Regions from separate parts of the Xenorhabdus bakwenae genome, predicted to be linked through region 2. Evidence: predicted binding sites of a transcription regulator. Region 2 holds the regulator's gene; each other region holds the start of a gene.
The links. The regulator Fur, encoded in region 2, represses iron uptake genes when iron is present. The targets are predictions, from matches to a motif close to ATAATAATGAGAACNACTATCAA.

Region 1 (11,139 bases), 1.9 Mb from region 2:
AAATAGTCTATATGTGAAACATCTTCATCAAGGATATACTCATCTTATGTCAATTATTATTTACTATGACTATCTAATAAATGAGATGTTTCTTAGTCTTGGAATAAAAATCAATAATATTAATGAATTATGCTTAAGGTAACAATGAAAAAATAAAAATAGCATAAATTCTTCTATTTTTATTCCACTTTTATAATAAGGGAAAAGTCATTTTATATTTCGTTAATATTTTAATGTTACTTTTTATTACCTCCGTTATTGATAAAAACACTTAGAATATTTGTGGGTTTATTCGTGACTAATAAATTTTATATAAATAAATCAATAGACCTGTTCATTAAATGACTTATTTCCCTGTAATTCAAGTCAAAACAGTAAAATTAAAGTATCAAAAAATATTATTATCACAATTTATTTTATTACATTTGTTAAGATAACTAAAGTAAACATTTAACTCATTGTTAAGGTGAGGTAATTATAATAAGATAAAGATTACACTGAATAATAAATTACTATCAATTAACCTTGATAATAATATGAGTGTAATCTATTTTATATATAAAGGTTAGTTATTCCATTAACATCTGTTGCACTAATTCAACGCAATGTAGAAAACGTTGGTCATAATCCGGTGAATTGACACAAATATAATCGATATTATTTTTTTTCAACAAACTTTCAAGCAAATGGTGAAATTCTTTGCGATCTCGCTCGCTCCCCAAATTTCTTAAACCATCTGCAACCCACGGGGTGTTGTTTTCTAAAAGAATAACTAAATCAAAACGATACTCATCAATCATCGCCTGAACGAAAGGATGTTCTTTTCCTTCGTAGCGTTTGCAAAATGCCTGTGTTGTTACAAAATCAGTATCGATAAATGCGACCTTATTGGCATATTTAACAGAAAAATCAATGTATTGAGCATGGCCTAATGCAATTTTATCGTAATCTGAGTATTGTAAAGCCATTTCATCGCCTCCCAGGTGGGAAAATACATATTCGCGCCCATATTCCCATGCGCTGGTTGTGTTAAACATATTGGCCAGCTTATTCACTAATGTCGATTTTCCGCTCGATTCTCCGCCAAGAATAGCCACGGTACGTACAAAAAATGGCTTTACTTCTGTAGGGATATATTCCCAGTAACGGAAAGGAGCCTGACGGATTTGGCTACCGCTAATATTCATGAATGAGCGTTGTGGGTCGATAAGTACAGTTTCAACGCCGAAATATTCTTTATAACGAGGAACATCCTGTGCTTCGCTGGAATAGATATAATTAGGATTGATGTTTTTTGTTGCCAGAAACGAGTTAACACTTTGACTCCACGTTTCCCAGCCATTTGGGTAAGGTTCCATTCCTTGTTCATCAATTGCATGAATATGAATACTTTTCTGATACTTGAATGTTTGCAGCAACCATCTCAGACGGTCACTGACCGTCGGTTGTTGAGACATCGAACTGTTGATGAATAACTCACGATCACGCACTTCGTCATAGCAAAGAACAACATGTAACTCATCAACTTGACTGGATGCTCGTTGGATCAAATAAATATGTCCAGTATGTAATGGGTAAAATTTACCAAACACAACGCCGACCGTTTTCTTTTCCATGGGATATGCTAATCCTAGATATTGATGAAGAGAAGCCAGTTTCTGAGCACTGGGACTTTTTATTTTTGCATTAATTAGTTGGCTTAGATAGCCTTTGGTCATTCCGCTGGCATCAGCAACCTGCTGTAATGTATAACCTGCCTGTTTGATTGCCTCTTTCAAATAGTCAAATTGCGCCATAAAACCCCCTCTATGTTTAGTATACTAAACAAAGTAGCATATTTGTCGTGAAAGGTAAAAATAAAATAACCAAATGCTAAATTGATAGCTATACTCGATAAACTTCAAGTTGCAATCCGCAAGACGACGTGAGGCCCTATATTTCCCCGCTGCGTGGGGAAATATAACACGCATTTTGAAGTTGAATTGGTATAGTGTTTAACTATTTGATTTTTTATTTAAGTAAGATGAATAAAAATATTTATTCATGATTTTATTATCCGCCTCGTTTGATATGTGATGGCAGGCGAGAGAATATTCTGGCAAATTAGGCAAAATACTTAGATTGCTGTTTAATAGATTTCAAGCAGTAACTTGAAATCTATTGGCTATATATATTCGATAAACGTCAAGTTGTAATCCGCAAGACGACGCGAGGCCTTATATTTCCCCGCTATGCGGGGAAATATAACACGCACCTTGAAATTGGATTGGTATAGTTCTAAAAAGAATAACAGATTGTGTATTAATCCAGATCATCCAGAACAGATAACGCATCGGCCAGCTTTTTGACACCAAATACTTTCATGTCAGGCAGTGATTTTTTCGGCATGTTAGCATGAGGAACAATAGCACGTTTAAAACCGTGTTTAGCGGCTTCTGAAATGCGTTCTTGCCCACTAGGAACAGGGCGAATTTCTCCCGCCAACCCCACTTCTCCAAATACCACCAGATCACGGGGCAGAGGCCTGTCGCGGAAACTGGAAACCAAAGAGAGCAATAACGCCAGATCAGCACTCGTTTCCGTAACTTTTACCCCACCGACAACATTCACAAATACATCTTGATCAGACATTTGCAAACCGCCATGTCGGTGCAGAACGGCAAGCAAAATAGCCAGCCTGTTTTGTTCAAGCCCGACGGCTACCCGGCGTGGGTTTGCCATCATGGAGTGATCTACCAATGCCTGAATTTCAACAAGCAACGGCCGCGTGCCTTCCCAGACAATCATAACCGAGCTACCCGAGGTAATTTCATCGCCACGACTCAGGAAAATGGCGGAAGGATTACTGATTTCCCGTAGCCCCTGTTCGGTCATTGCAAATACACCTAGCTCATTAATAGCACCGAAGCGGTTTTTATGGCTGCGCAGGGTGCGGAAACGGGAATCAGCTTCACCATCCAACATGACAGAACAGTCTATACAGTGTTCGAGCACCTTGGGACCAGCCAAAGTGCCATCTTTGGTTACATGCCCAACCATAATAATGGCAACCCCACGGGTTTTGGCAAACCGTGTCAGGTAGGCTGCGGTTTCCCTGACTTGTGCAACACTGCCGGGTGACGATTGAATATCAGCCATGTGCATGACCTGAATTGAATCAATCACCATCAGTTTAGGTTGTTCTTGCTCTGCAATCAGACAAATCTGCTCAATGCTGGTTTCCGATAACATATTCAGTTGATCTGTCGGCAAACCCAGCCGATATGCTCGCATCGCCACTTGTTGCAATGACTCTTCCCCGGTCACATACAGGGTTTTCATCTGGGTGGATAGCTGGCACATGGTTTGTAAAAGCAGAGTACTTTTCCCCGCGCCTGGGTTACCGCCAATCAAAATGGCGCTGCCGGGAACCACACCACCACCGAGCACCCGGTCAAACTCTATAAACCCGGTTGAAAAACGGGGCAGTTCTTCCAGGCTGATATCAGAGAGTTTCTGTACCTTACTGATCCCAGCGTCCCCAGCATAGCCACTAAAACGCTCATTGCGGGATGATGAAGCGGCGGCTAAACGCACTTCCGTAATGGTATTCCATGCGTGACATGCGGTACATTGCCCCTGCCAACGGGGATAATCCGCACCACATTCGTTACAGACAAATGCCCGTTTTGCTGCTTTTGCCACTTTGTACTTCCTCAATATAATACTTTTGTCAGCGTTCTTCGTGTTTCAAACCACCGCTCAATACACACAGGACGCCCATTAAATCTGCATGGCGGATAGCAACTTTGGCCTGAGTGTAAACTTTTGGTTTAGCATGATAGGCGATCCCCAACCCTGCCTTGCGGATCATTTTCAGATCATTGGCACCATCCCCAATAGCGACGGTTTGACTCAGAGGAATATTCAGGGCTTTTGCCAATCTTATCAGCGTGGTTGCCTTGTATTTGGCATCGACAATCGGCCCTTTGACTTTACCGGTCAGCTTGCCATTTTTTATCTCCAGTTGATTGGCGACTGCGGCAAAAAGGCGTAGCTGCTGGCGAAGATTGTCGGCAAAGAAAGTGAAACCACCGGAGGCAATAGCGACATGCCAATCCAATGATTGTAACTTGCGAACCAGACTGGTTAGCCCTGGCATAAGCGGAAGTGTTTCCATCACTTGTTGCAAGATTGAGGCATCGGCACCTGCCAATTGTGCCACTCGCTCGCGCAGACTTTCTGAAAAGTCCAGTTCGCCTTGCATCGCCCGCTCTGTGATTTCCGCCACTTTATCACCCACTCCGGCCAAGTGGGCAATTTCATCAATGCATTCAATCTGAATAGCGGTAGAATCCATATCCATCACCAATAAGCCAGGTGAGCGGAGGCGAGGGATCTGCCCCAAGGGAACGACATCCAAACGGCACTCATCTGCCTGCCGTTTAATGCGCGGCGAAAGGCTACCGGCAATACGGACAACCTGATAATCATCGATCCGCCATGAAGAGACCACCACAATGGCGGCGCCCAATCGGTGCTGGAACTCGCTGATACGCTGTTTATCCAAACCACGTCCATACAGCAACCAGCCGCTATCTCCTGCCCGGTAATCCAGAGGCATGACTTCATCACCACTGAGAGATAGGGGTAATCCGGGCCATTTATGGATCTCATCCGGTAAATAGCGATAGGCCAGATTATTAGACATGAACATTGACTCCTGTAGTTCCATATAATTTGGTGCAGGCAAAAAACGCTTTTCAAACTATCCTATCATTACCGCATCTGGCAACATGTGCTTTCTGAACATGGGACGAGATAACGATGATAAAAACCAAGCTAAAAATTAGACTGCACAAGACGGCGATTATATTAATATGTATAGCTCTGCTGGTACTGCTGATGCAGGGAGTTTCCTATTTCAGCCGTTCTCAACAACAGGCGCATATGGATCAATTTGAAGATCTGGCGAAAACATTGGCAAAACAGGTCGCATTCAGCTTGTCTGATTATATGGAGAATGGTAGCAAAGATCTTAATAATAAAAAGATTATCGCTAACTTAGATTACTTAACGAGTAATAGCCGCATTTTGGATGCCAGTGTCTATCTGGAAAATGGCACACAGATAGCACGAAGGGGTGAACCGGTTTCTGTTCGTGAACGATTATCGTTGGAAGGCAAAAAATCCAGTAGTTATTTCAACCAACAAATTGTTGTGCCGATACCAGGAGAAAATCACCCAAAAGGTTTTCTTCGCCTGACACTGGATACACATCGATTGGCGACCGAGGCTAAACAGGTCGATAACACAACGAACTTACTTAGGATAATGCTCCTGCTCTCTTTGGCGATTGGGTTTATTCTGGCTCATAACTTGCTGAAACTGTCTCCTAGTCGCTGGCAACAATCCCCTTATCTGCTGACGGCCAATACTAAATCTTCTGATGAAGCAGAAAGTAAAGCACAAGATGATGATAACCAACGGTAATGTGACATTAGCGTTGGTTATTGTGCGGATAACTTTCCTCATTATCAATGTTCTTTCCATAATACCGCTTGAAACAAATGGAATAGAGTACGCCGTGTAGAAGTGCAATCATGACTGAGCCATAAAACACAATCGGCTGATGAGCAACATTAATATGCACAATCGGAATATTGTCAAAACGAAAGATATACATATGAAAGGCCATCGCTGCGATTGCAAGTAAGATCCCCGCTGCGTTGTGGTGGATCCGATGTGACAGCAGGAGCCATTTTAAGGCGAAGAAAAAAGGAATAAGCATTAATAAAGAAATAACCACATAAACCATTATCATTTCCTTAAGTTTTTGTTTGGAATGTTGATGTAAGCAGATAGATTGAACGCTGTCATAAGCACGCTGCGTGTTTCAATTATCTATTTAATATACCTGTTATTTAGCAATGTGAAGTAAGTCTATAACATGGTTTATACATAAATAGTAAACATAGTTATTATTAATTTTTTTGATTTTATTGATGAATTATTGTGTTTTATGGAGAGGATTTTATTCAGGTACATGGCCTGAACCCTGCTAAAGAACAGCGTTCAGGCTCATTGGGATGGAGAGATGAATCTATGGCGGGTGATTTTACTCACTAGAATTGATTGTAAGTATCGGGGTTTGGGCCTATGCGCTTCCCGATGTCCAGTTCAGCCATGGCGGTTAAGTCTTCTTTTTCCAGTCTGAAATCAAATACATCAAAATTTTCTTTAATACGGGAAGGTGTAACCGATTTAGGAATGGCAATCATGCCGCAGTCAAGATGCCAACGAATCACAATCTGCGCTGGCGTTTTGCCGTATTTAAATGCCAGACGTTCAACCAATGAAGAATTAAAAACGCCTTTTCCGCCCCGTGATAACGGACTCCAAGACTCGGTTGTAATATAATGGGTGGCATTCCATGAGTGAAGTTGTCGCTGTTGTAGTAAGGGGTGCAGTTCAATTTGGTTGATGACGGGAACCACCCCCGTTTCCTGTATTATTTTTTGTAAGTGCTCGATATGAAAATTACAGACGCCAATACTGCGAGTCAGGCCGGCTTCTTTCAGTTCAATCAGTTGCTTCCATGCATCAACATAATGATCCTGTTCGGGCACTGGCCACTGAATGAGATAGAGATCAACATAATCTAACTGTAGTTTGCCCAGGCTTTCTTGTAATGCTGCACGAGCATCCAGGTGGCGATCATTCCAGAGCTTGGTGGTGATGAAAATTTCTTCGCGTGGGATATCAGTTTCTTTTAAGGCTTTTCCCACACCTTCTTCATTATGAAAAATGGTGGCTGTATCAATGGAGCGATAACCGACTTCTAATGCGGTATGGATAGACTTAACAACCTGCTCATTACTCGCTTTCCAAACGCCAAGCCCTAATTGTGGCATGTGATTCTCATCAGCGAGTTTAATAATTGTCTGCTGACCCATTATTACCTCCTTTAGGTTTGGAACTTTTTATGGCTGGAAGAGATCTGCCATCAAGCAGCTAATCTGAAAGATAAATTTCTACGCCCGGACTTTCCAGAAAACCGACGAGTGGCGTGGATAACTTTATTGATTCGTTTTTCTTTTAAACCCTCCGTAAACCCGCCGTAAACCCGCCCAATTCTGCCGTGTATTGGCATCCTGGGATGCCATTCAGCCTGTTATTTGTTTTTCTTTGCTGTTCCTTTCTTATAACGCCAATACATCAGCAGAGAAGCGGATAACCCACTGAACAACAGAATGACAGGCAAAATCACCAAAATATTCATGACCGTATCTTGATGTGCTTTAACGAAAGGGATCTGGTTCAAAATATAGCCAAAACCCACGATAATAATGACCCATAAGAAGCCACTTAACCAGTTAAAAAATTGAAAGCGTTTATTATTTAGACCAGAAATACCGGCAAATGTTGGCAGGAGAGTACGCACAAATGCTAAAAAGCGTCCTATAAGCAGGGCAGACAGGCCGTGTTTAGAGAATAATACATTGGCACGTTGGCGATATTGCAAGGGAAGTTGAGCCAGCCAGTTTTTGACAATACGGGTATGGCCGAGCCAGCGCCCCTGTAAATAACCCAGCCAACAACCCAGGCTTGCCGCGATGGTGAGCAGAACTACCGTAGGGATGAAGTTCAAGACACCTTTGGCAATCAGAGCACCGGAAAGCACCAGCAGAGTATCGCCGGGCAAAAAGGCGGCTGGCAGTAGCCCGTTTTCCAACACTAGCGTGACAAAGAGGACGCCATAAATAACCCAGATGACATCTGGATTGGCCAGTTGGTTAAAATCATGATGCCAGAGTGCATGCACGATCTCGCTTAACGTTTCCATTGTTTATCCTGTGACTTTTGCGAGTAAAAATAATTAACAAACAGATCTGCCTCAGTGTACCGCAAAATGATGAGATAGGGGGGGATTTGAATCAGCATCAGGGAAACCGTGGCTATCTGCAAATACGCAGTAAAAGAGATAGCCACAATTAAAAGGTGAACGTTAACGAACTGCTAAACGAGCAAAACCGGCTTCCAGATCATCAATCAAGTCTTGTGGATTTTCCAGACCGATATGGAGACGGAATAAGGTGCCCGCTTTTTGCGGCGAAGGGTATTGACGCAGTCGTTGCAGCATTTCTGGTTGAATGCCCAAAATTAATGACTCAAAACCTCCCCACGAAAAGGCCATCTTAAAATGATTCAGGTTATCGAGATAATCAGCAAATTGCTGGTGTGTCAGCTGGGTATTCAGGAGAAAAGAAAATAGCCCACAGGAACCAGTAAAATCGCGTTGAAAGAACTGATGCCCTGGGCAAGAAGGCAGGGCAGGGTGATAAACCTCGGCCACCTCCGGCCGCTGCGCAAGCCATTTGGCAATTCTGATACTGTTTTCTTCGTGTTGTTTTAAACGAATCGCTAACGTTCGCAGCCCTCGGTTTGCCATATACACGGTATCGGGATCGGCGATTTGCCCTAGCAAGTAAGATCCTTCTCTAAGCGTTTCCCAACATCGTGCATTGGCGACGGCCGTGCCCAGCATCCCGTCTGAATGACCAATAATATATTTGGTGGCGGATTGGATGGAAATATCGATGCCAAACTCCAGCGCCTTAAACAGTACGCCAGCCGCCCATGTATTATCAATGATAATGACAATCTCAGAATTGACTTGTCGAATAGCACGCACAATAGCAGGAATATCTTGCACTTCCATCGTCAGGGAGCCGGGTGATTCAAGAAAGATAACTTTGGTATTAGGTTGAATCAGCGCAGCAATGTTTTCTCCGATCGTGGGGTCAAAATAATCGGTGGAAACCCCCATTTTTTTCAAAACATGATGGCAAAATTCCTGTGTAGGTTCATAGGCAGTCCCTGTCATTAAAACATGATCACCGGTTGCCACAAATGCCAGAATTGAATGAGTAATAGCGGCCGTACCGGAAGGATAGAGTGCACAACCGGCCCCCCCTTCCAGTTCAGCCATCGCGGCCTGGAAAGAGAAATGGGTCAGTGTGCCACGGCGCCCATAAAATAATTCACCCCTGGCCCGGTTTTTCAAGGCGTGTTCTAAATCTTCAACAGTATCGAAAATGACAGATGAAGTGCGTTGAATCAGGGGATTAACGGCACTTTGCGTATATCTTTTTTTGTCGCCCTGCACTAACCAATAAGGTTTCGAGTTTTTTTTCTGTCATGGCATCATTCCCCAAGTTATTTCCTGCCTGTCTCTAAATAGAATCGTGCAAATAATGATTAGCAAGTTAAAAGATTTGGGGCGTTTTACCAAAGAGATTCGAGTAACTTGACGAAAATTCACGGTGAGCGGGTGAGGGTAAATCAGGATCGATTAATGAAAGAACATCATTAAGTGGTACTTTTTTATTAAATAGTAATGATAATTACTATCAAATCGCCAAATGTCTGATATCATTTGTCGCGGACTTTTTCCTCTTTCGAGGTAAGAGGTATGGTTCAGGGTTTAAACGAAACCCGCATCTTCCTGAATTTACCTTGCAGTGCCGTTACCAGGCTGCAAGAGGGCGAAGATACAGGGTTAAAAAGTGGGCCATGACGCAGGACATATTAGGATTAGCAAGATGAGTAAACGCGATTCACTGCTAAGTAACAGAATCTATAAGAAAGAGAGTAAGGCTAACTGATGCGTAATTTGACAGCTTCTATTCTATTGGCACTCGGATTAACAAGTTCAGCATGGGCTGACACCACGCCAGCCACACCAGAAAATCAGTCCGCTGCTCAGGTAGCCGCTTCTCCGGCAGCACCAGCATCTTCCGCAGCACCACAAGCGGCTGAACCAACAACTGATGCACCAACAACCGCAGATGCGCCAATTGTGGCAGCGGATACAGCGGAAAATGTAACCGTGACAGAAACCGTGACGACTGAAACCGTTGCGGCACCTGGTGAAGACGTTTCTGGCAACCCGTCCGGCGGCTTTGCAACGGATTTATCTGTTTGGAGCATGTACCAAAACGCAGATGCAGTAGTAAAAACCGTCATGGTGGGGCTGGTGATTGCTTCTGTCATCACATGGGCGCTGCTGTTCTCCAAAGGGGCTGAACTTTTAATGGCCCGCCGCCGTTTGTGCAAGGAGCAATTGGCTTTGGTTGACGTTGCCAATCTGGATGCGGCAGTGAAGATTGCAACAGATTTTGGCAATCGCAGCGTCAGTCGTCTGTTGTTGAGTGAAGCACAGTCAGAGCGCGCCCTGTCTGCTGACAGCATTGACAAGGTTGGAATTAAAGAGCGAACTTCGTTCCGTATGGAACGTGCCGTCGCAGCAATTAGTCGCCATATGGGGCGTGGTAACGGTTATCTGGCGACCATTGGGGCAATTTCTCCATTTGTGGGGCTGTTTGGTACTGTTTGGGGGATCATGAACAGTTTTATCGGCATCGCGCATTCACAAACGACTAACCTGGCTGTGGTTGCACCAGGGATTGCGGAAGCCCTGTTAGCGACAGCATTGGGGCTGGTGGCAGCGATCCCTGCGGTAGTGATTTATAACGTTTTTGCCCGCGTTATTTCGTCATACCGTGGTCAGGTGGGTGACATGGCCGCTAAAGCAATCCTGTTGCTGGGGCGTGATCTTGATCTGGTTGAAAGCAAAGCAGAAAAAACAGAAGCAAGGTAATAAATTATGGCAATGCGTCTTAATGAAGATTTGGACGATAACGGCGAACTGCATGAAATTAACGTCACGCCGTTTATTGACGTGATGTTAGTACTGCTGATTATTTTCATGGTGGCAGCCCCATTGGCAACGGTAGATATCAAAGTTGATTTGCCGGCATCAACCGCTAAACCGCAACCACGACCAGAAAAACCGGTATTTTTGACGGTGAAAGCAGATAAGCAGTTGTATGTGGGAGAGCAGGCCATTGATCGTGATAACTTGTCTTTGGTATTGGATCAAACCACGCAGTCCAACAAAGACACGACAATTTTCTTCCAGGCTGATAAAACCGTGGATTATGAAACCCTGATGAGCGTCATGGATTCTCTACGTAAAGCGGGTTATCTCAAAGTGGGATTAGTGGGGATGGAATCCGTTTCCGCGCAATAACTTTTCTATGATGACCCAAAATATGAACTGCCCGAATCACTAATCGGGCAGTTTTAAGTCATCAC
Region 2 (11,139 bases):
TATTAATCCAAAAACCTTATCAGGAAACACCGGAGATATTAGGTAAAGAAGAATTTATCAATCTATGGAGCGGCAAGTGGATAAAAATAAAACAAAAAAGCAATCAATTTAATATCCGCTGGTTTATTCCTGAATTTATCAGACAAAAAAAGAACCTGAAGGAGATTCTCCTGTTCTCCTTCATTCTACAAATCCTGGCACTTATCTCTCCTCTGGTGGTGCAAGTTGTCATGGACAAAGTGCTTGTGCATCAGGCATTTTCCACATTAGATGTACTGATTTTTGGGCTGGTAACGGCGGGCCTGGTTGAAATCATTCTGCGGGGATTGCGGGAATACCAGTATGCCCATACCGCCAACCGGATTGATATCAAACTGGGCTTGAAATTGGTCAGGCATCTGTTTGGTCTGCCATTGCTGTTTTTTAAATCCCGCCAGATAGGTGCAATTGTGACACGAGTGCGGGAGCTGGAAACGATCCGCGAGTTTTTAACCGGCTCCATGTTCACTCTGTGTATCGACGTTTTGTTCATGTTTGTCTTTATTTATGTCATGAGCCTGCTGTCCGGTACGCTGACCTTGCTCTTCCTGCTTACTCTACCCTGCTATGCCCTGCTGGCCTGGTGGGTGACACCAAAAATTGAAAAGGCAGTGGAAAAACAGTTCACCCATGCCGCCATGAATACCTCTTTCCTGACCGAAACCGTGGCCGGTGCCGAGACGCTGAAAAGCCTCGCCGCTGAACCCCGCTTTATCCGCCGCTGGGACAGCCAGACGGAAAAGATGGTCAGCACCAGTTATGAGGTACAGCAGTGGGATAATCGTTCCGGTCATCTGGTGATGATGCTACAAAAAGTCACCAGTGCCGTCATTATCTGGCTGGGTGCGTCGGAAGTGCTTTCCCTGCACATGACCATTGGTCAACTGATCGCCTTTAATATGATGGTCAGCCACACCCAGCAACCCCTGGCTAAGCTGGTGCAACTCTGGGGGCAATTTATCCGTTCACGCATTGCCATTGAGAAGCTGGGAGATATGCTGAACCTGCCAACCGAGCAGCAATCAGGCAATGAACAGGTTACGTTACACGGGGCAATTTCATTCTCGGATATTGTCTTTCGCTATCAACCCGATCTCCCCCCCACCATTAACCATTTCACGCTGGCTATCCGGGCGGGAGAAACCGTCGGCGTTGTTGGCACCTCGGGTTCAGGGAAAAGCACCCTGGCACGTTTGCTGTTGCGGCTTTATACCCCGGAAAGTGGGGCTATCACGCTGGATGGCATTCCCTTGCAAAACGTCAATATTGAATCCCTCAGGCAGCAGATCGGCATCGTTTTGCAGGAAAACTTTCTATTTAATAAAACGGTGTATGAGAATTTGTCCCAATCCTGCCCTGATGCCCCGTTATCTGCGGTCATCGAAGCGGCAACGCTGGCTGGGGCACACGATTTTATCCTCAGATTGCCGATGGGATATGACACCGTGATCGCGGAAGGCGGGCAATCGCTATCAGGCGGCCAGCGACAACGTTTGGCGATTGCCAGAACCCTGTTGTCAGAACCCAAAATCCTGATCCTTGATGAAGCCACCAGTGCGCTGGATGATGAATCACAAGCCATTATTCAATCTAATATGGCTAAGATTGCCCAAGGCAGAACGGTCATCACCATCGCCCACCGGCTTTCCACGGTACGCCAATGTGACCGGATCATCGTATTACACCAGGGCCAAATCATCGAACAGGGTAGCCATGAACAGCTTCTGCAACAAGGCAAACACTATCGGAAACTTTGGCAGTTACAACAAGAACTAAAACAGGAAATACAACAGGAGGAGCCGGCCTATGTTTAAGGCTATCTTGCGCAAAGGGATCAAGCGGTTACGTCCTGCCAAAGCGCATTATGATTTTTTACCAACCCACCTGGCGTTGTCACAACGCCCACCTTCGCCGTTCGCCCGTTATACGGCCATCACCTTAAGCATTAGCGTTCTGGTCGCCCTGTTATGGGCTTGTCTGGGGAAACTGGATGTGCAGGCAACCGCAACCGGCCGTTTGATCGCGTCGGGTCGTTCCCAAATCATTCAGGCTTATGAGCAGAGCCGCCTGATGGCCATCCATGTCAAAAATGGTCAGCACGTTGAGAAGGATACGCCACTGCTGACGCTCAATACGCTCGGCGTCAATCAGGATATTGCCCGTTTGAGCGAGAATCTCGACTATCTGATGGAAGAGGAAATCCGTTACCGGGCACTGCTTGAAAAACAAAACCCTGAATTCCTGCCGCTTTTCCAGCAGCAATCCGCCGATAAACAGGAAAGCATTCTGGCGCATTACGCTCACGAAAAGCAGGAATTTGAATCCATTATTTCCACTATCCACGCGGAAATGGCAGAGAACCAGACTTCCCAACAAGCACGAAACAGTGATATACGCTCATTAACCAACCTGCGCACCAATATCAATCAGCGCTTGCAGGCCAGAAAAACATTGAGCCAAAAGCAGGTCATCAGCAAGGTGGAATATCTGGAACAAGAAAAGGAACTTCTGGAAACAGACAGGCTGATCGCTCAACAAAAATCGGAACTCGATATTCTGATGTCCAAGTATAAAAGTCTGGAACAACGTTTACAGGGCACCAAAATAACCAAAGAGCGGGAATGGTTTGAGAAAAGAAAGCAGGCAGAGATACAGCGGGCATTAACACAACAAGAAATGTCGAAAATGCAGGAACGGGAAGACCTTGAAGTGGTGCGCTCCCCCGTCACTGGCACAGTTCAACAATTAACTGTCCATACTCTCGGCGCTGTCCTGCAACCTGCGCAGAATTTGATGGTGATTGTTCCTGATGAACATGTACAACTCGCTGAGATCCAGATCTTAAATAAAGATGTCGGTTTTGTCCGGCCCGGTCAACCTGTCACAGTCAAAGTCGATGCTTTCCCCTATACCCGCTATGGCACGATTGAAGGCGAGTTACTGAGTATTTCACGGGACTCCACCACCGATGAACAGCTAGGGCTGGTTTTTCCTGCACAAATCAGCCTCAAACAGAACAATATTATGGTCGATGGGAAACCTGTCGAAATCACGGCTGGGATGTCCATCGTTGCGGAAATCAAAACCGATCAGCGAAGCGTGATTGATTATCTGCTCAGTCCCATTCAGGAATATCAATCTGAAGCGTTAAGGGAAAAATAATCATGTCTGACACTTTTTCCTTCACCTGTAGCTCAGATACAGACCCAAAATCCGGCAACCCAATCGGTGCAAATAGCAATATCAATGCAAACAATTATGCGCTGGATTGTATCGCCCATTTGGGGAAACAGTTTCACAAAGTGGCTTCTGTCGGGCAATTACACCTTATTCTTGGGGTAGACTCGCTAGCACTGACCGATCCGCAGCTACGTGAAGCAGCGGATGCCATTGGGCTACGCAGCAAGTTTGAACGCCTGACACCGGATACTGCCGCCACATTACCTTTACCTGCATTAGTTGAATTGGAGCAGCGCTGGTGGGTATTGTCAGAAATTCATCCTGACACATTTACGCTGTTCGATCCTGTCACCGAAAAATATGAAGTGCGTGCATTATTGCACGATGAACAAACGAGTGGCAGCCAATCTAACGAATACAAGGTGCTACTGGTGGCGGATAAATCCCTGACCAGGCAACAGGTAAAATTTGGCTTAAGCTGGTTTTATCCCTCTATTTTCAGGCAGAAAAACCAGTTACGGGATATTTTCCTGTTTGCCATTGTATTGCAACTTTTTGCACTGGCAGCCCCCTTGTTATTTGAAAATGTCATTGACAAGGTGTTGGTTGGGCGGAGTATTTCCAGCCTGCATGTGCTGGGTATGGCGATGCTGGCACTGGCATTGGCAGAACCCCTGTATGGGTTCCTGCGCAATACCGTGTTTGGGCATACGGCCAGCCAAATCAATGCTGAACTCTCCGGCAAGCTATATCGTCATCTTGTAGGATTACCCCTGCCCTATTTCAAACAACGGCAAACAGGGCAAATTATCGCCAGAGTTCGGGAAATGGCGCAGATCCGCCAGTTTTTGACCGGTTCTACCCTGATGCTGTTGCTTGACCTGATTTTCATCATTCTGTTTCTGGGCGTGATGTTTCATTATTCTTCCCAGCTGACATGCCTTGTCATCAGTTCTCTGGTGCTCTATTTCTTGCTCTGGATCGCCGTCGGTCCCATTATTCGGCGCAAGGTAGAAAAAGAGTATGAAGCCGATGCCAATGCCACCAGCTTCCTGACAGAAGCGGTCACGGGGATTGAAACCATCAAAACGACTGCCACTGAAAAGCGCTTTTTGCACCAATGGCAAAAGGTACTGAGCCAGCAGTTAATCCAGCGCTTTACCGCCCAAAAAAGCGGGCTGGCAGCGGGACAAGGGATTGAGCTGATCCAAAAAGTGGTTGCTGCTTTGCTGTTGTGGTGGGGAGTCCGGAGCGTACTTGATGGAGATTTGTCCCCGGGTGAATTAATTGCTTTTAATATGCTGGCGGGGCACGTTACCCAACCCATCCTGAGACTGGCGCAAGTCTGGCAAGACTTCCAGCATACCCTGATCGCTCTGCGGCGGGTGGGTGATATTCTTGATGAGCCAATGGAAAGCAGTAGACAAGGGCTGGCATCAGCACCCGAACTGGCAGGCCAGATTGAATTTCGCAATATCCGCTTCCGTTACCATGCAGATACGCCGGAAGTGCTGGCAAATTTGTCACTGGAAATTAAAGCCGGAGAATTTATTGGTATTACAGGGCCATCAGGTTCCGGCAAAAGTACATTGACCCGCTTGTTGCAGCGCTTATATGTGCCACAACACGGTCAGGTTTTGGTGGATGGCATGGATTTAGCCATTGCCGACCCAGTATCATTGCGCCGTAATATGAGTGTGGTCTTGCAGGAGAGTATTCTGTTTTCCGGCAGCATTGCGGATAATATCCGCCTGTGCAAGCCCAATGCCAGTGATGAAGAAGTTTATCGGGCAGCAGCCTTAGCGGGCGCGGTTGATTTCATTAATGCGTTTCCCCGTAAATTTGCGCATCCGGTTGGTGAAAAAGGGGGGAATCTTTCTGGTGGACAACGGCAGCGTATCGCCTTAGCAAGGGCGTTACTGAGTGATCCCAAGATCTTAATCCTCGATGAAGCCACTTCCGCGCTGGATTATGAATCCGAAGCGGCCATCATGAGCAATATGGCTGAGATATGCCGCAACCGAACGGTGATCAGCATTGCTCACCGACTAAATACTCTCCGCCATGCCGATAAGATTTTCGTTTTAGATTTGGGAAACATCGCTGAATCAGGTTCACATGATGCTCTGGTGCAGCAAAATGGCTTATATGCACAACTTTGGTATCAACAAACGAAGTGATGACTGAAAAAGAAATGTATTGAAAATAGGAGACTTGTTTCGCTTGAGAATGCCTTTCATCATGAAGCAAGTCTCTCTCACCACTCGACTAAGAACAGTCACCCGATATCATTCGGGTCAGGGATATCCTCGATCCTAAATGTAAATGTCGTTTGAGCCATTCCAACAATCTCTCTCATCAACTAGTAGCGACACGCGTCCAGCTAAGGTATTATTGCCCGCTATATTATTGGTACACGCCCATTATCAATTGAATTTATGGCAAAAGAACAAACTGATCGCACCACACTGGATTTGTTCGCAGATGAACGCAGGCCCGGGCGACCTAAAACAAATCCGCTGTCCAGGGATGAACAGCTTAGGATCAATAAACGCAACCAGTTGCGACGAGATAAAGTCAGAGGATTGCGTCGAGTGGAACTCAAACTTAATGAAGATGCCGTTGATGCACTAAACCATCTGGCAAAACAGCGCAACATTAGCCGCAGTGAATTGATTGAACAAATGTTATTAGCCCAACTGACAGAAAAAAATCACCTTGCCGATTAACGGCTTTTATTAAACACAATGAAGCGGTGTCACCACACAAATCTGACAGATTTGTCATGGATGTTTGGTCAGAATAACGCTTTTCATGTTACTGAAACTGACATTTTTCCAGCTGATTTCAGCGTGATGTGTATAGACTTAATACACAAATAAAACAAGAGGTTAACCCATTTTATGGCAATAATAGGTATATTCTTCGGCAGCGATACAGGCAACACAGAGAACATCGCCAAAATGATCCAAGAAAAATTGGGCGGTGCTGATGTTGCTGAAGTCCACGATATTGCCAAAAGCAGCAAAGAAGACATTGAAGCCCTCGATATCTTGCTGCTTGGCATCCCAACCTGGTATTACGGCGAAGCTCAGTGTGACTGGGATGATTTCTTCCCAACACTGGAAGAGATCAATTTCGAAGGAAAACTGGTTGCCTTGTTCGGCTGTGGTGATCAGGAAGATTATGCAGAATACTTCTGTGATGCTATGGGCACCATTCGTGATATTATTGAACCTCGTGGTGCCATTATTGTAGGCCACTGGTCAACCGAAGGATATCACTTTGAAGCCTCTAAGGGCATGGCCGATGATAACCACTTTATTGGCCTGGCCATTGATGAAGATCGTCAACCAGAATTGACGGATGAGCGCGTTGAAGCCTGGGTACAACAGATCAAGACTGAAATGAGCCTGTCAGAGATCCTCGGCGTTTAATAAGAAGAGAAAAGCCCTTTCAGGCAGGATTATTCTTGCATAATGTGTCATGATATATGAATAGGCATGGTTTTCATTTTTAATATCCATGCCTATAATCAGCAACGTGAAACAGAATCATGATTCCCTCACGATACCCCCAAGTATCATAAGTTCACTTAACTCAAGTTACAGGATTGAATCCGCATGACCGACAACAATAAAGCATTGAAAAATGCTGGACTTAAAGTAACGCTTCCACGACTGAAAATTCTGGAAGTGTTACAGGACCCAGAATGCCATCATGTCAGTGCGGAAGATCTCTACAAAAAGCTGATTGATATCGGTGAAGAGATTGGCCTCGCCACTGTCTATCGCGTGTTGAACCAGTTTGATGACGCCGGCATTGTGACACGTCACAATTTTGAAGGCGGCAAATCGGTTTTTGAACTCACCCAGCAACATCATCATGACCATCTGATTTGTCTCGACTGCGGAAAGGTCATTGAATTTAGTGATGAATTCATTGAAGAGCGTCAGAAAAACATCGCTGAACGCTATGGAATTAAGCTCTCAAACCACAGTCTTTATTTATATGGTCACTGTGCTGATGGTGATTGCCGCAAAGATAACTCGCTTCATGATGCAAAAGCATGATAAACAAGCGCTGACAATAAAGTCATTCGCTTCCGCTATTTATTCATCTGAATAAGTTGTTTGTCTGAATAAGCAACCTGCCGATTAATTATCACGCTAATCGGCAGGTTGCTTTATCAATTTATTGCCCTCATACCTCAAAAAATCGTTAGAATTTAACTTCATCTATGCGGCTAAAACGGTTTCCATCAGTACTGACAGAACGAATTTTCACATTGCCGCTGACATGAGGCCGCTGTCTGTCATGATAAGCCTGCCATGTTTTTCCATTATCCAATGAGTATTGAATAACCACCCCCGGTAATGCGATATTCGCTTCCAGTGTTCCAGAAACAATTCTGCCGCCAGGTACAGGCAAACGATAGAAAATTTTCGCGCTATCCAGTTTAGCCAGTTCACGCTGCCCTAGCAGATTGGCAAAGCGTTCCCAGTCTTGTTGCAGGAGAGCCGTATCAACATAATGCGTTATTCCGCCTTTATATTCCCTGCCCTGCTGATAATTCTGCTCCCACTCCGCCTGATGCCATGCCCGTTCCGCCAGCGACAGTAAGCGTGGATAGATCATATATTCCATTTGTTCATCGGTACGCACGGTTTCACTCCACGATTGCCCCGACATACCATAAGCCCCGGGCCAGCGTTTATTGCTATGGGTATTAAAGTCATTGCCATCACGATCCATCGAGGTTTCAGCATTTTGTGGCAGATTGTTCGGGGCAAAGCTGAAAATTTTCGCCTCATCATTAAAGCGGGTCGCCCAATAATAGCCTCGCTCTTTCGGATGGATTTCATATGGCATATCCAGATAGAGATAATCGGGGCTGGAAACCACAACTTGATAGCCCTTATTCGCCCAGTCACTGGCAGAATCATAACCTCCCCAATACAGGGTATCCCAGAAGTTCACCGCAACCTGTTTAGTGGCGAAATCTTTTGCCGATTTGGCATGTTTCAGGCCATCCTGCCATGCCTGCATGGTGTTGATACCACGGTTATTGACGATTTTGCTGACTTCAATGGCAAAATAGCTGGCAAGTTCATCAACCTCTTTAATGACACCTTGCGCTATCATTTTCTGACAAGCCTGAGATTTTGCCCACGGCTTGTTTTCAATTTTCCGGTTGATAATCCCCTTATCTGGCACAATCAGTCCATCTTTATCCTGATATCCAGCGCCCAAACGAATATTTTTCGCCTCATCCCCACCAAAATGCCATGTATTCAACGGCAGACCGACCTCGTTATGCATGGCAACAATTTCGCTAATCACTTTATCGACAAACCGCGTTGAAGAGTCCATACACGGGTTAAGATAACTGTGGCGATCATAGAATTGCACGGAGGTTGTCTTCGAGGTATCTGTCGGATCAAGCAGACGATATTCATTGGCTTCCCGCTCTTTGCCCTGTGCCATAAGCTGCTTATAACGCGCTTCCATTGACATCACCGCGGCACGAGCATGGGCGGGCATATCAATTTCTGGGATAACTTCTATCTGGCGCGCTTTGGCATAGTTCAGAATATCAAGGTAATCCTGACGGCTAAAATAACCACTTCCCATATTGTTGCTGTCTGGCCCTGATCCTAATTGTGGTAATAAGCACCGGGTCTCACTCAAATCATGGCAACGTTGACTGCCGATTTCTGTCAATTCCGGTAAGCCCGGGATTTCCAAACGCCAGCCTTCATCATCACTCAAATGAAAATGGAACTTGTTCAGCTTATAGTGGGACATTTGATCAAGCAGACGCAAAACGGCTTCTTTACTATGAAAATTTCGTCCAACATCAAGGAACACGCCACGATATTCAAACCGTGGGGCATCTTTTGCCGTCAGTGTCGCAATCTTTGGCGTTCCATTGGCGGGAAGCAAGGAAAACAGTGATTGCAGGCCATAAAATACGCCAGACTGGTCAAATGCGACAATTTGTGTCCCTTTAGTGGTAATTTCCAGTGAATATGCGCCTTTTGCTCGCCAAGGTTTAGTCAATTGGTCTGCGTTGATTTGGGTCGCTATTTGATAACCGTTATCGGTTAAATGAATATCATGAGCGTTGAAACGCTCCCTGATCACCTTAATAGATTCACCGCTCAATCCACCCAACTCTAATTTCACGCCACGGGATAAATCCACATCCTGAGAATAAATGGAAAGTTCTTTCGGTGTCGGAATAATCTGCCCCCGCAGCTTATCTTCACTGATTGTTGCCACCTGCTGGTTGTTGGCAAAGCGGTTTTCTGGCGTCATCAGGATATTGTTATCCGTTGTGGTCCGTTTCCACTGTTCACCTTCCAGATCAGATAAAAATTGGCTGATGTTTTCAGTATCGGTATTTACCAATACTTTGGGCGCAGCATCACCGGAAATCGCATACCAACGCGGCATAAAATCTGTACTGTAAATCTGCCAATATTCACCAATAATCGGTAGCACAACCTTTTCATTGGCTTTGATGCCCGTAAATTTTTTCGTCGGTTCCAGTTTATGTAAATCACCCGTAATAGGAGTGATTTTGTATTGATCATGGTCCAGTTTCAGTATTTGGCGAATACTGTGAAAATAGAGCGCCCAATCAGAAGCGTTGATTGCCTGATCACCATTGCTCAAGATGATGTTGACCCGATTACAGGCCGCCGAATCAGCACCAAGAATGGCACAATCTGTACCATGTGAACCCGCCTGATTATCAATGACGTTGAAATTGACTTTTAACTGGCTCAGTAAATCCACGATCTGTTGTGATGACATTGAGTCCTGCGGCGACATTGCCGATGTCATTTCTGTATGGGCGCTGCCGATAAATCCAACTGCCGTGATGAAGGCTGCCAAGGTACGTAATTTAATGGGTTTCATAAATTACCTCGTCCGAACTTATTATTTTTTCGATGGGTAAATTCTGGGATAAATAATGTACAAGTTTGATCAGGCAATAACCCTATATAATATGTGACTATAAGGCAATTTTTAATCTTAGCGGAAGGAGTTAATTTTCATTACGCGGCTATTAAGTAAAAAAAGCGTGAAAATAATCACGCTTTTTTGTGTACGGAGTGAGGTTATTACTCTTGTGAGATTTTTGCCCAAGTATCACGCAGGCCAACTGTGCGGTTAAAAACCAGATGTTCAGCACTTGAGAGGCCGCTATCAGCACAGAAATAACCTTCACGCTCAAACTGATAGGTTATTTCCGGCAATGCATTTACCAACCCTGATTCTACAAATCCCTTACGGATCACCAGAGATCCTGAATTGATCGTAGACAAGAAATCATCTTCTGCCCCTGGGTTCGCCACGCTGAACAGACGGTCATACAGATAGAATTCCGCTGGTACGCCGTGTGCAGCGCTTACCCAGTGAATGACGCCCTTAACTTTGCGTCCATCGGCGGGATCTTTATTCAGGGTTTGCTCGTCATACTGGCAATAAATCGTGGTGATATTGCCTTCTGCATCTTTCTCAACACGTTCTGCTTTAATCACATACGCATTGCGCAGGCGTACTTCTTTACCCAGAACCAAGCGCTTATATTGGCGGTTTGCTTCTTCGCGGAAATCTGCACGGTCAATGTACAGTTCACGGCTGAACGGCACTTCACGGCTGCCCATTTCTGGTTTATTCGGATGGTTAGGCATTGTCAGAATAACTTCACCTTCCGGCATGTTCTCAATCACCAGTTTCACCGGATCAAGCACCGCCATCGCACGTGGTGCATGTTCGTTCAGGTCGTCACGGATACAGGATTCTAAAGCTGCCATTTCAACGTTGTTATCCTGCTTAGTCACACCAATACGGCAGCAGAACTCACGGATAGAAGCCGCAGTATAACCACGACGACGTAATCCAGAG
Region 3 (11,139 bases), 1.3 Mb from region 2:
TTTTGTAGCAGTGCTCACACAGATTGTCTGATGAAATAAAGCAGAGCAAGCGTCTGCGAAGAAGACTTTGAGTCCCCTTCGTCTAGAGGCCTAGGACACCGCCCTTTCACGGCGGTAACAGGGGTTCGAATCCCCTAGGGGACGCCATCTTGCTCAGGTATCGGGTGAAAGACGGTGCCACTGAAATATTGTTAAGCGGACGTGCGCGTCGGTTTAGCAATATTAGCTCTTTAACAATCTGGAACAAGCTGAAAATTTGAAACAGCCCGTGACGATGAATTCATCAGCACGGGTGAGTCTCTCAGACCCGTCAATCCGAAGACACCTTCGGGTTGTGAGGTTAAGCGACTAAGCGTACACGGTGGATGCCTAGGCAGTCAGAGGCGATGAAGGACGTGCTAATCTGCGAAAAGCGCCGGTGAGCTGATATGAAGCGCTGTCAGCCGGCGATGTCCGAATGGGGAAACCCGGTGCAATTCGTTGCATCATCATTAACTGAATCCATAGGTTAATGAGGCGAACCGGGGGAACTGAAACATCTCAGTACCCCGAGGAAAAGAAATCAACCGAGATTCCCCCAGTAGCGGCGAGCGAACGGGGAGGAGCCCAGAGCCATCAGCATGACACGCCTCAGGAGAACGGTCTGGAAAGGCCGGCAGTAAAGGGTGAAAGCCCCGTATCCGAAGTGGTGTGTTGTGTGAGCTCGAAGAGTAGGGCGGGACACGTGATATCCTGTCTGAACATGGGGGGACCATCCTCCAAGGCTAAATACTCCTGACTGACCGATAGTGAACCAGTACCGTGAGGGAAAGGCGAAAAGAACCCCGGCGAGGGGAGTGAAAGAGAACCTGAAACCGTGTACGTACAAGCAGTGGGAGCCCTGATTTATCAGGGTGACTGCGTACCTTTTGTATAATGGGTCAGCGACTTATATTCTGTAGCAAGGTTAACCGTATAGGGGAGCCGCAGGGAAACCGAGTCTTAACTGGGCGTTAAGTTGCAGGGTATAGACCCGAAACCCGGTGATCTAGCCATGGGCAGGTTGAAGGTTGGGTAACACTAACTGGAGGACCGAACCGACTAATGTTGAAAAATTAGCGGATGACTTGTGGCTGGGGGTGAAAGGCCAATCAAACCGGGAGATAGCTGGTTCTCCCCGAAAGCTATTTAGGTAGCGCCTCGTGAAGTCATCTTCGGGGGTAGAGCACTGTTTCGGCTAGGGGGTCATCCCGACTTACCAACCCGATGCAAACTGCGAATACCGAAGAATGTTATCACGGGAGACACACGGCGGGTGCTAACGTCCGTCGTGAAGAGGGAAACAACCCAGACCGCCAGCTAAGGTCCCCAAGTCATGGTTAAGTGGGAAACGAAGTGGGAAGGCTCAGACAGCCAGGATGTTGGCTTAGAAGCAGCCATCATTTAAAGAAAGCGTAATAGCTCACTGGTCGAGTCGGCCTGCGCGGAAGATGTAACGGGGCTAAACCATGCACCGAAGCTGCGGCAGCGACACGAATGTGTTGCTGGGTAGGGGAGCGTTCTGTAAGCCGTTGAAGGTGAACTGTGAGGTTTGCTGGAGGTATCAGAAGTGCGAATGCTGACATAAGTAACGATAAAGCGGGTGAAAAACCCGCTCGCCGGAAGACCAAGGGTTCCTGTCCAACGTTAATCGGGGCAGGGTGAGTCGACCCCTAAGGCGAGGCTGAAAAGCGTAGTCGATGGGAAACAGGTTAATATTCCTGTACGGGCAATAATTGCGACGGGGGGACGGAGAAGGCTAGGCAATCCGGGCGACGGTCGTCCCGGTTTAAGTGTGTAGGTGGGATAATCAGGCAAATCCGGTTATCCACAGCACTGAGGCACGATGACGAGGCACTACGGTGCTGAAGTTGCTGATGCCCCGCTTCCAGGAAAAGCCCCTAAGCTTCAGATTAGTGCTCATCGTACCCCAAACCGACACAGGTGGTCAGGTAGAGAATACTCAGGCGCTTGAGAGAACTCGGGTGAAGGAACTAGGCAAAATGGTGCCGTAACTTCGGGAGAAGGCACGCTGGCGTTAGGTGAAGGACCGAGCGTCCGGAGCTGAGGCCAGTCGCAGATACCAGCTGGCTGCAACTGTTTAATAAAAACACAGCACTGTGCAAACACGAAAGTGGACGTATACGGTGTGACGCCTGCCCGGTGCTGGAAGGTTAATTGATGGGGTTATCGCCTGGCGAGAAGCTCCTGATCGAAGCCCCAGTAAACGGCGGCCGTAACTATAACGGTCCTAAGGTAGCGAAATTCCTTGTCGGGTAAGTTCCGACCTGCACGAATGGCGTAATGATGGCCAGGCTGTCTCCACCCGAGACTCAGTGAAATTGAACTCGCTGTGAAGATGCAGTGTACCCGCGGCAAGACGGAAAGACCCCGTGAACCTTTACTATAGCTTGACACTGAACCTTGAGCCTTGATGTGTAGGATAGGTGGGAGGCTGTGAAGTGCAGACGCCAGTCTGCACGGAGCCATCCTTGAAATACCACCCTTGAATGTTTGATGTTCTAACGCCGGCCCGTTATCCGGGTTGCGGACAGTGTCTGGTGGGTAGTTTGACTGGGGCGGTCTCCTCCCAAAGCGTAACGGAGGAGCACGAAGGTTGGCTAATCCTGGTCGGACATCAGGAGGTTAGTGCAATGGCATAAGCCAGCTTGACTGCGAGAGTGACAGCTCGAGCAGGTGCGAAAGCAGGTCATAGTGATCCGGTGGTTCTGAATGGAAGGGCCATCGCTCAACGGATAAAAGGTACTCCGGGGATAACAGGCTGATACCGCCCAAGAGTTCATATCGACGGCGGTGTTTGGCACCTCGATGTCGGCTCATCACATCCTGGGGCTGAAGTAGGTCCCAAGGGTATGGCTGTTCGCCATTTAAAGTGGTACGCGAGCTGGGTTTAGAACGTCGTGAGACAGTTCGGTCCCTATCTGCCGTGGGCGCTGGAAGATTGCAAGGGGCTGCTCCTAGTACGAGAGGACCGGAGTGGACGCACCACTGGTGTTCGGGTTGTCATGCCAATGGCATTGCCCGGTAGCTAAGTGCGGAAGAGATAACCGCTGAAAGCATCTAAGCGGGAAACTTGCCTTAAGATGAGTCTTCCCTTACTCCTTTGAGGGTACTGAAGGACCGTCCGAGACGAGGACGTGGATAGGCCGGGTGTGTAAGCGTTGCGAGACGTTGAGCTAACCGGTACTAATGAGCCGTGCGGCTTAACCTGACAACACCGAAGGTGTTTTGGGGATTTGAGAGGGTTTCAGAATAAAAAACAGCTTGTTCGGGATTGAAGACAGAATTTGTCTGGCGGTAATAGCGCGGTGGGACCACCTGAACCCATGCCGAACTCAGCAGTGAAACGCCGTAGCGCCGATGGTAGTGTGGGGTCTCCCCATGTGAGAGTAGGACACTGCCAGACATTCATTTAGTCAGAAAAGCCATCCGTCACCGGATGGCTTTTTTTGCGTTTAGGAAAAACCGAAATAATTAACCATAAGTTAATGCACTTTTCCTTGTTCCATACCAATACCCGTTTGTGAACGAATAAACTGACTGCGAAACATTTCCCTTTCCTGCATTCCTTGTGCCGAAGTATCGGTAATCGAAGATAACCAAGCTCCGATAAATGCGATAAACATGGAAAACAGAGCTGGGTATTCATAAGGATAAATTGGATTCTCATGACCAAGAATGCTAACCCAGATCGTAGGGCCTAGAATCATTAATACAACTGCTGTCAGTAACCCCAACCATCCGCCAACTAACGCTCCACGTGTAGTCAGCTTGCTCCAGTACATAGACAATAAAATAATAGGGAAATTGCAACTTGCGGCAATGGAGAAAGCCAAACCGACCATAAAGGCAATGTTTTGTTTTTCGAATAAAATACCCAAGCCAATGGCAACCACTCCCAGAATAACGACGGTAATTTTGGAGACTTTTAGCTCATCTCGCTCATTAGCTTTTCCCCGTTTAATCACATTGGCATAGAGATCATGGGATACTGCGGAAGCGCCTGCTAATGTTAACCCGGCTACTACAGCTAAAATAGTGGCAAAAGCAACAGCAGAGATAAAACCAAGGAAAAAATCACCGCCAACGGCATTTGCCAGATGGACAGCAGCCATATTTGTACCACCAATTAATGTGCCAGTTGTGTCTTTGAAAGAAGGATTGGCGCTGACCAATAGAATTGCACCAAATCCGATAATAAACGTCAGGATATAAAAATAGCCGATAAAGCCTGTTGCATAGAAAACACTTTTACGGGCTTCTTTAGCATCACTGACGGTAAAAAACCGCATGACAATATGGGGTAATCCTGCAGTACCGAACATCAATGCCAATCCTAAAGAGAGTGCAGAGATAGGATCTGATACCAATCCGCCAGGACTCATAATGGCAGGCCCAAGAGAATGTACCGCAATGGCTTCTTTAAACAGGGTATGAAAATTGAAATTAACTACTTTCATGACCATCAAAGCCATGAATGTTGCTCCTGCCAGCAACAGAATTGCTTTAATAATCTGAACCCATGTTGTCGCCAGCATTCCGCCAAATAAGACATAAAGCACCATCAAAATACCGACCAAGACAACAGCGACGTAATAATTTAATCCGAATAGCAACTCGATCAGTTTTCCGGCTCCGACCATCTGAGCTATTAGATATAGCGCAACAACAACTAACGAACCCATTGCGGATAAGGTACGGATGGGACGTTGCTTCAGCCGATAAGAAGCGACATCCGCAAAGGTGTAACGCCCCAAATTTCTTAATCTTTCGGCAATGAGGAATAGAATTATTGGCCAGCCAACGAGAAAGCCAATGGAATAGATCAACCCATCATAGCCAGAGGTATAAACTAACGCTGAAATTCCCAGAAACGAGGCGGCTGACATATAGTCACCTGCTATTGCCATACCATTCTGGAAACCAGTAATACGTCCGCCAGCGGTATAGTAATCTGAACGTGAAATAGTCCGCTTTGAAGCCCAGTAAGTAATACCAAGCGTTAACCCGACGAATAACAGGAACATGATAATTGCCTGAATATTCAACGGTTGTTTTTCTACATTACCTGAAATGGTATTTGCTTGAGCTAGGATAGGGAAGAGGAAAGAAAATAGTAATACGATTTTTTTCATTTTCTCACCTCGTTGAGAATAGTTGACGTCAGACGATCAAATTCACCATTCGCCCTGATTACATAAATTCCGGTCAGTATGAAAGATATGAAAATGATCCCAACTCCTACAGGAATTCCCCGTGTCATACTGGTGTTTTCATGAAGTGGTGTCCCAAGCCATTCAGGAGCAAAAGCAATAAGGAAAATAAAACTAACATAAAGCACTAACATAATGATGGATAACTGCCAGGCAAAACGCCCTCGCTTCTTAACTAACTCCTTAAAGCGGGGATTATTTTCAATCTCTTGATAAATGCCGTCACTCATTGGAGTATCTCCTGTTGATTTTAAACGTCACACCTTAAGCCCACCATATCCGAGGGAATTTGACTATTAGCCAGGTCCCTGTACGGCTCCGCACTTTTGGTGATGCGTTATCAGGCCGCCTTACGACGGCGCATATGTTTTACGACATATTGATGGATTGCTTTTCTTCCAGCAGTTTTTCAACAACTCCCGGATCGGCCAGCGTGGAGGTATCTCCTAAGTTACTGGTATCACCAGAAGCAATCTTGCGCAAAATACGCCGCATAATTTTCCCGGAACGTGTTTTGGGCAGAGAGTCTGTCCAATGAAGGATATCAGGCGTTGCAATTGGGCCGATTTCTTTACGAACCCAATCTCTGACCTCGGTATACAATTCAGGGGAAGGCTCTTCACCATGAACTAGCGTGACGTAGGCGTAAATAGCTTGTCCTTTGATATGATGGGGGATACCAACAACAGCAGCTTCAGCGATTTTGGGGTATGCAACTAAGGCTGATTCAATTTCTGCGGTTCCCAAACGATGGCCTGAAATATTCAGAACATCATCAACACGGCCAGTGATCCAGTAATAGCCATCTTCATCACGTCGAGCGCCATCGCCACTGAAATACATTCCCTTGAAAGTGGAAAAATAAGTCTGTTCAAAACGCTCATGATCGCCATACAAAGTTCGTGCCTGTGCTGGCCAGGAATCCGTGATAACTAGGTTGCCTTCACTCACACCCGCTAAAATTTCTCCAGAATTATCAACCAAGGCCGGACTAATACCAAAAAATGGCAGAGTGGCGGAGCCTGCTTTGAGATCGGTAGCGCCTGGTAGCGGTGTGATCATGAATCCACCGGTTTCGGTTTGCCACCATGTATCTACGATAGGACATTTACTGTTGCCTATTTTTTTGTAGTACCATTCCCATGCTTCTGGGTTAATGGGTTCGCCCACAGAACCCATAATGCGCAATGACGTACGCTTAGTTCCTTCTATGGCTTTATCACCTTCGGCCATCAATGCCCTGATGGCGGTTGGCGCAGTATAAAGAATATTCACTTTATGCTTATCAACCACCTGACAAAGACGGTTAACATCGGGATAGTTGGGGACACCTTCAAACATTAGCGTCGTGGCACCACAAGACAAAGGTCCATATAGCAGGTAGCTATGCCCTGTTACCCAGCCTATGTCGGCTGTACACCAGTAAATCTCCCCCGGTCGATAATCAAACGTGTATTTAAACGTTAAAGACGCGTAGACTAAATAACCACCAGTCGTATGCAGGACACCTTTAGGTTTTACCTGTAGAGCCTGAAGTATAAAGAATGAATAATGGATCTTCGGCACCTATTTCTTCAGCAGGACACTCAGCACTCACACTCTCGGTCAGTTCATGCCACCATAAATCACGATTGTCATTCCAGTTTTTGGTATTTCCGGTACGTCTGAAAACAACCACATTAGTTACACTAGTCACGTCAGAATGGTTCAGAGCCTCATCGACATTTTTTTTCAATGGGATTGTGCGGCCCGCTCGCAAGCCTTCATCTGCGGTAACCACGAGTTTAGCGTTGGAATCGATAACTCGGCCCGCGATGGCATCAGGAGAGAAACCACCAAAAATGACGGAATGGATCGCTCCGATACGGGCACAGGCCAACATTGCGACGGCGGCTTCTGGCACCATTGGCATATAGATAGCAACAACATCGCCTTTTTTGATCCCCAGTTTTTTCAACACATTAGCAAATTGGCAGACGTCATGATGTAATTCTCGATAGGTAACATGGCGGGATTCTGCGGGATTATCTCCTTCCCATATAATGGCGGTTTGATCACCTCGCTCTTGCAAATGGCGATCAAGACAGTTGGCACTTAAGTTCAGGGTGCCATCTTCAAACCAACGGATGCTGATATGCCCAGGATCGAAAGAGGTATTTTTGACCTTGGTGTAAGGCTTAATCCAGTCAACTACTTTACCTTTTTCACCCCAGAAGCCCTCTGGGTCTTGCAATGACCTTTGATAGTCATGTAGGTACTGTTGCTTGCTTATCAGGGCTGTATCTGCAATATCAGCAGGAATAAGATGCTTGATTATTTGAGTCATATTTTTATCTCCTTGCAATTGTTAATACTATGTCAAAACAAGGTTAACTAAAGTATGAGAAGAGTTTTTGTTTCTTTTTTGCGCGGAAGATCACGCAATAAAGAGAATGAATTTTATGGAATGATCATTTAATGCTGTAGATATTAAGCAATACTAAGTAATGAGTTTATTATTTTTATTGGATTTATATTCTGTTATTTAAGTTTATTATTGATATTTTTATCTATGAGGAGGCATGAAACGTGAATGTATAAAGGAAACCATAGTAATAACATGGAATTGATAATCATTTTCATTATTGTTCAATTCACTATAATAATCATGTTGTTCACAAGGTGTGAGCTTTATATATTCTAAATTCTAAATAACTGGAGATATGATATGAGCCATTCATTGCCTTCTCTACCTTACTCCTATGATGCGCTAGAGCCTCATTTCGATAAACAAACGATGGAAATTCACTATACTAAACACCATCAGACGTATGTTACTAACACGAATACTGCTCTGGAAACCTTCCCGGAATTAAGCAAACTTGATATCGATGATCTCATTCAGCAGCTTGATAAAATTCCAGCCGATAAACGCACTTTTATTCGCAACAATGCAGGTGGTCACTCAAACCATAGCCTGTTTTGGCAGGGTTTAAAATTAGGTACAGTCTTGGATGGTGCCTTGAAAACCGCGATTGAGCGTGATTTTGGCAGTATCGACAGTTTCAAGGAAAAATTTGAACAAGCGGCAGCAACTCGCTTTGGTTCTGGCTGGGCTTGGTTGGTACTGAAAGAAGATGGCAAACTTGCAGTTGTTTCAACAGCCAATCAGGATAGCCCACTGATGGGTGAAGAAATAGCCGGTGCTTCTGGTTACCCGATTGTGGGTCTGGATGTATGGGAACATGCTTATTACCTGAAATATCAGAATCGCCGCCCTGATTACATCAAAGCATTTTGGCATGTAGTCAACTGGGATGAAGCGGCAAAACGTTACGAAGAAAAAACGAAATAATCTTTCAATTATTTTTTCACAAGAATGCTGGTCATCGCTGTGACCAGCATTTTTATTGCCTGTAATCTTGGCTATTATGCCAGGATAATACGTGTTCATCTTCACCAGCTCATTGAGAGGGAATAAAGAATGTATTATCCACAAATATATAGAGGCAAAATATCATCGTCAGAAACACTGGGTTTCAGTGCGATCAATAAACTGGTGGTGAATGGTCGTTTACAGCTAACCTCTCTTGGGTTAGAAGGCGATGAACAAGCGGAAACTCGTTTTCATGGTGGCGCTGATCGTGCACTTTGCCATTATCCAAGAGAACATTACCTATTTTGGAAAAGGCAATTTCCTGAATTGATGGAATTATTTGTCTCTCCCTTGTTTGGTGAGAATATATCCACAGAAGGAATGACAGAAGATAATGTCTATATTGGTGATATTTTCCAATGGGATGAAGCTCTGATTCAAGTAACTCAACCACGCTCTCCTTGTTATAAACTCAATTTTATTACAAATATCAGTGAGTTTGCTGCGATAATGCAAAGTAATGGGCGCTGTGGCTGGTTATATCGTGTTATCTCTCCGGGTTTGGTTAATGCTGGTGAACCGATAAAACTGTTAAGCCGTAATAGCGATGTTTCTGTTAAGGAAGCCATTTCCATTGCTTTTCATAATCCATTTGATGAAGAGCTGTTTCGGCGTTTAATGGGGGCAGCTGGGCTGTCTGCCAGTTGGAATCTAACGATGCAAAAGCGCATATTGCATGGAAAAATCGAGGATTTTAATCGTCGTTTATTGGGTCATTAAGGAATCTATATGCCAAAGGGGAGAATGGGATCCCCTTTGGCATTCATCTAAGGTCAGCTGTTACGGATGAGCAATCAAACCTACCGCTTCATAGACTTTATCCAGGGTTGCCTGGGCACGAGCCTGAGCCTTTGCCGCACCTTCTGCCATGATTTGGTTAAGTAAGGCGTCATCGTTACGGAAATGATGGAAACGTTCCTGTAAGCCTGTCAGCATTTCACTGACAGCCTCTGCGACGGCTCCTTTCAAATGGCCGTACATTTTACCGGTAAACTCGGCTTCTAATTCAGGAATAGTTTTACCTGTTACACCCGCGAGGATATCCAGTAAGTTGGAAACGCCGGGTTTGTTTTCCTGATCATAACGTACGCAAGGTGGCTCATCAGAATCGGTAACCGCACGTTTAATTTTCTTGACGACGGATTTAGGATCTTCCAGCAGGGCAATGACGTTATTGCGGTTATCATCCGACTTCGACATTTTCTTGCTCGGATCTTGCAATGACATTACGCGTGCGCCACCTGTCGGAATGAATGGCTCTGGAACAGTGAAAATATCGCCATATAAAGCGTTAAACCGCAGCGCCAAATCACGGGTTAATTCAAGGTGTTGCTTTTGGTCAATACCCACAGGGATCTGATTAGCCTGATAAAGCAAAATATCAGCAGCCATTAGAACCGGATAATCAAACAGGCCGGCATTGATATTTTCTGCATGACGGGCTGATTTATCCTTGAACTGGGTCATGCGGCTAAGTTCACCGAAATAAGTGTAGCAGTTCAGCACCCAGCTTAACTGGGAATGTTGTGGAACATGTGACTGAACGAAGATGGTGCTTTTCTTTGGGTCAATACCACAGGCAAGGTAAAGTGCCAGCGTATCCAGCGTGCGTTTTTTCAGTTCATTGGGATCTTGACGCACAGTAATGGCATGCTGGTTAACGATGCAATAGATGCAATCGTATTCATCTTGCATTTTAACCCACTGACGTAACGCCCCCATATAGTTACCGATGGTCAATTCACCGGAGGGTTGTGCGCCGCTGAATACAATAGGTTTTTGGGAGTTTGGTTTTATTGCAGTGGGTTCATTCATTTTATTAAGCTTCCTGTATTTTCAGACTGGATAACGGGTTCAAAGTGGATAGTCCAATAATTGGGAGTAAATCCGAAAAATGGTCCAATACATAATTTGGGTGGCTTGATGCTATCGACTCGCCATAGTTATATCCATAGGTTAAGCCAATACACGGGCAACCGGCGGCTTGTGCCGCCAAAATATCATTACGGGAATCACCAACAAAAAGCAATTCTTCTTTATGCAAACCAAACATACCCATTGTTAGATAGAGTGGTGCGGGATGAGGCTTTTTCTCTTTAACATCGTCACCACCCAGTACTAATGAAAAATATTCACTGATACCTAATGATTCCAGCAATGGAGCAATAAAAGGGGTGGGTTTGTTCGTAACAATCGCCATCGGCAAATGGTGTTTTGCCAGTTCTGCCAAGGTCTCTTTTACCTGGGGAAACAGTTGGCTGCCTGTGGTTACACTGGTTTCATAAAATGTATCAAACAGCTTGCGTGTTTCACTATGCAATTTGGCAGACAGTTCTGCTCCAGCCCATTTTAATGCGCGTTCAACCATGACATCAGCACCATTGCCTATCCAGACGGTGACGTGTTCTTTGCCCGCAGCGGGTAAGCCTTTGGCCATCAGAGCCTGATCCAAAGCATCGGCCAGACCGCCGG

Region 1: exbB (tonB-system energizer ExbB) is a predicted target of Fur. The motif match lies at 9,374-9,396, and genes of this name have one in related genera.
Region 3: sodA (superoxide dismutase [Mn]) is a predicted target of Fur. The motif match lies at 7,858-7,880, and genes of this name have one in related genera.

Annotation. Positions count from the first base shown of each region.
Region 1 is NZ_CP119194.1:3,679,200-3,690,338, reverse strand. Features, by position in the region: gene nadR (multifunctional transcriptional regulator/nicotinamide-nucleotide adenylyltransferase/ribosylnicotinamide kinase NadR) at 570-1,796, opposite strand; gene radA (DNA repair protein RadA) at 2,302-3,684, opposite strand; gene serB (phosphoserine phosphatase) at 3,713-4,690, opposite strand; gene PXH59_RS18300 (YtjB family periplasmic protein) at 4,807-5,472, shown strand; gene PXH59_RS18295 (hypothetical protein) at 5,480-5,797, opposite strand; gene dkgA (2,5-didehydrogluconate reductase DkgA) at 6,105-6,935, opposite strand; gene PXH59_RS18285 (DedA family protein) at 7,154-7,825, opposite strand; partial or broken gene metC (cystathionine beta-lyase) at 7,988-9,182, opposite strand; gene exbB (tonB-system energizer ExbB) at 9,647-10,642, shown strand; gene exbD (TonB system transport protein ExbD) at 10,649-11,074, shown strand.
Region 2 is NZ_CP119194.1:1,739,859-1,750,997, forward strand. Features, by position in the region: gene PXH59_RS08980 (peptidase domain-containing ABC transporter) at 1-1,853, shown strand, start outside; gene PXH59_RS08985 (HlyD family type I secretion periplasmic adaptor subunit) at 1,846-3,201, shown strand; gene PXH59_RS08990 (type I secretion system permease/ATPase) at 3,204-5,399, shown strand; gene ybfE (LexA regulated protein) at 5,658-5,948, shown strand; gene fldA (flavodoxin FldA) at 6,123-6,656, shown strand; gene fur (ferric iron uptake transcriptional regulator) at 6,843-7,292, shown strand; gene PXH59_RS09010 (beta-N-acetylhexosaminidase) at 7,441-10,146, opposite strand; gene glnS (glutamine--tRNA ligase) at 10,353-11,139, opposite strand, start outside.
Region 3 is NZ_CP119194.1:3,025,505-3,036,643, forward strand. Features, by position in the region: tRNA gene PXH59_RS15220 (tRNA-Glu) at 72-147, shown strand; rRNA gene PXH59_RS15225 (23S ribosomal RNA) at 339-3,250, shown strand; rRNA gene rrf (5S ribosomal RNA) at 3,330-3,445, shown strand; gene actP (cation/acetate symporter ActP) at 3,525-5,174, opposite strand; gene PXH59_RS15240 (DUF485 domain-containing protein) at 5,171-5,482, opposite strand; partial or broken gene acs (acetate--CoA ligase) at 5,622-7,578, opposite strand; gene sodA (superoxide dismutase [Mn]) at 7,960-8,586, shown strand; gene yiiM (6-hydroxyaminopurine reductase) at 8,716-9,387, shown strand; gene trpS (tryptophan--tRNA ligase) at 9,448-10,482, opposite strand; gene PXH59_RS15265 (phosphoglycolate phosphatase) at 10,487-11,139, opposite strand, start outside.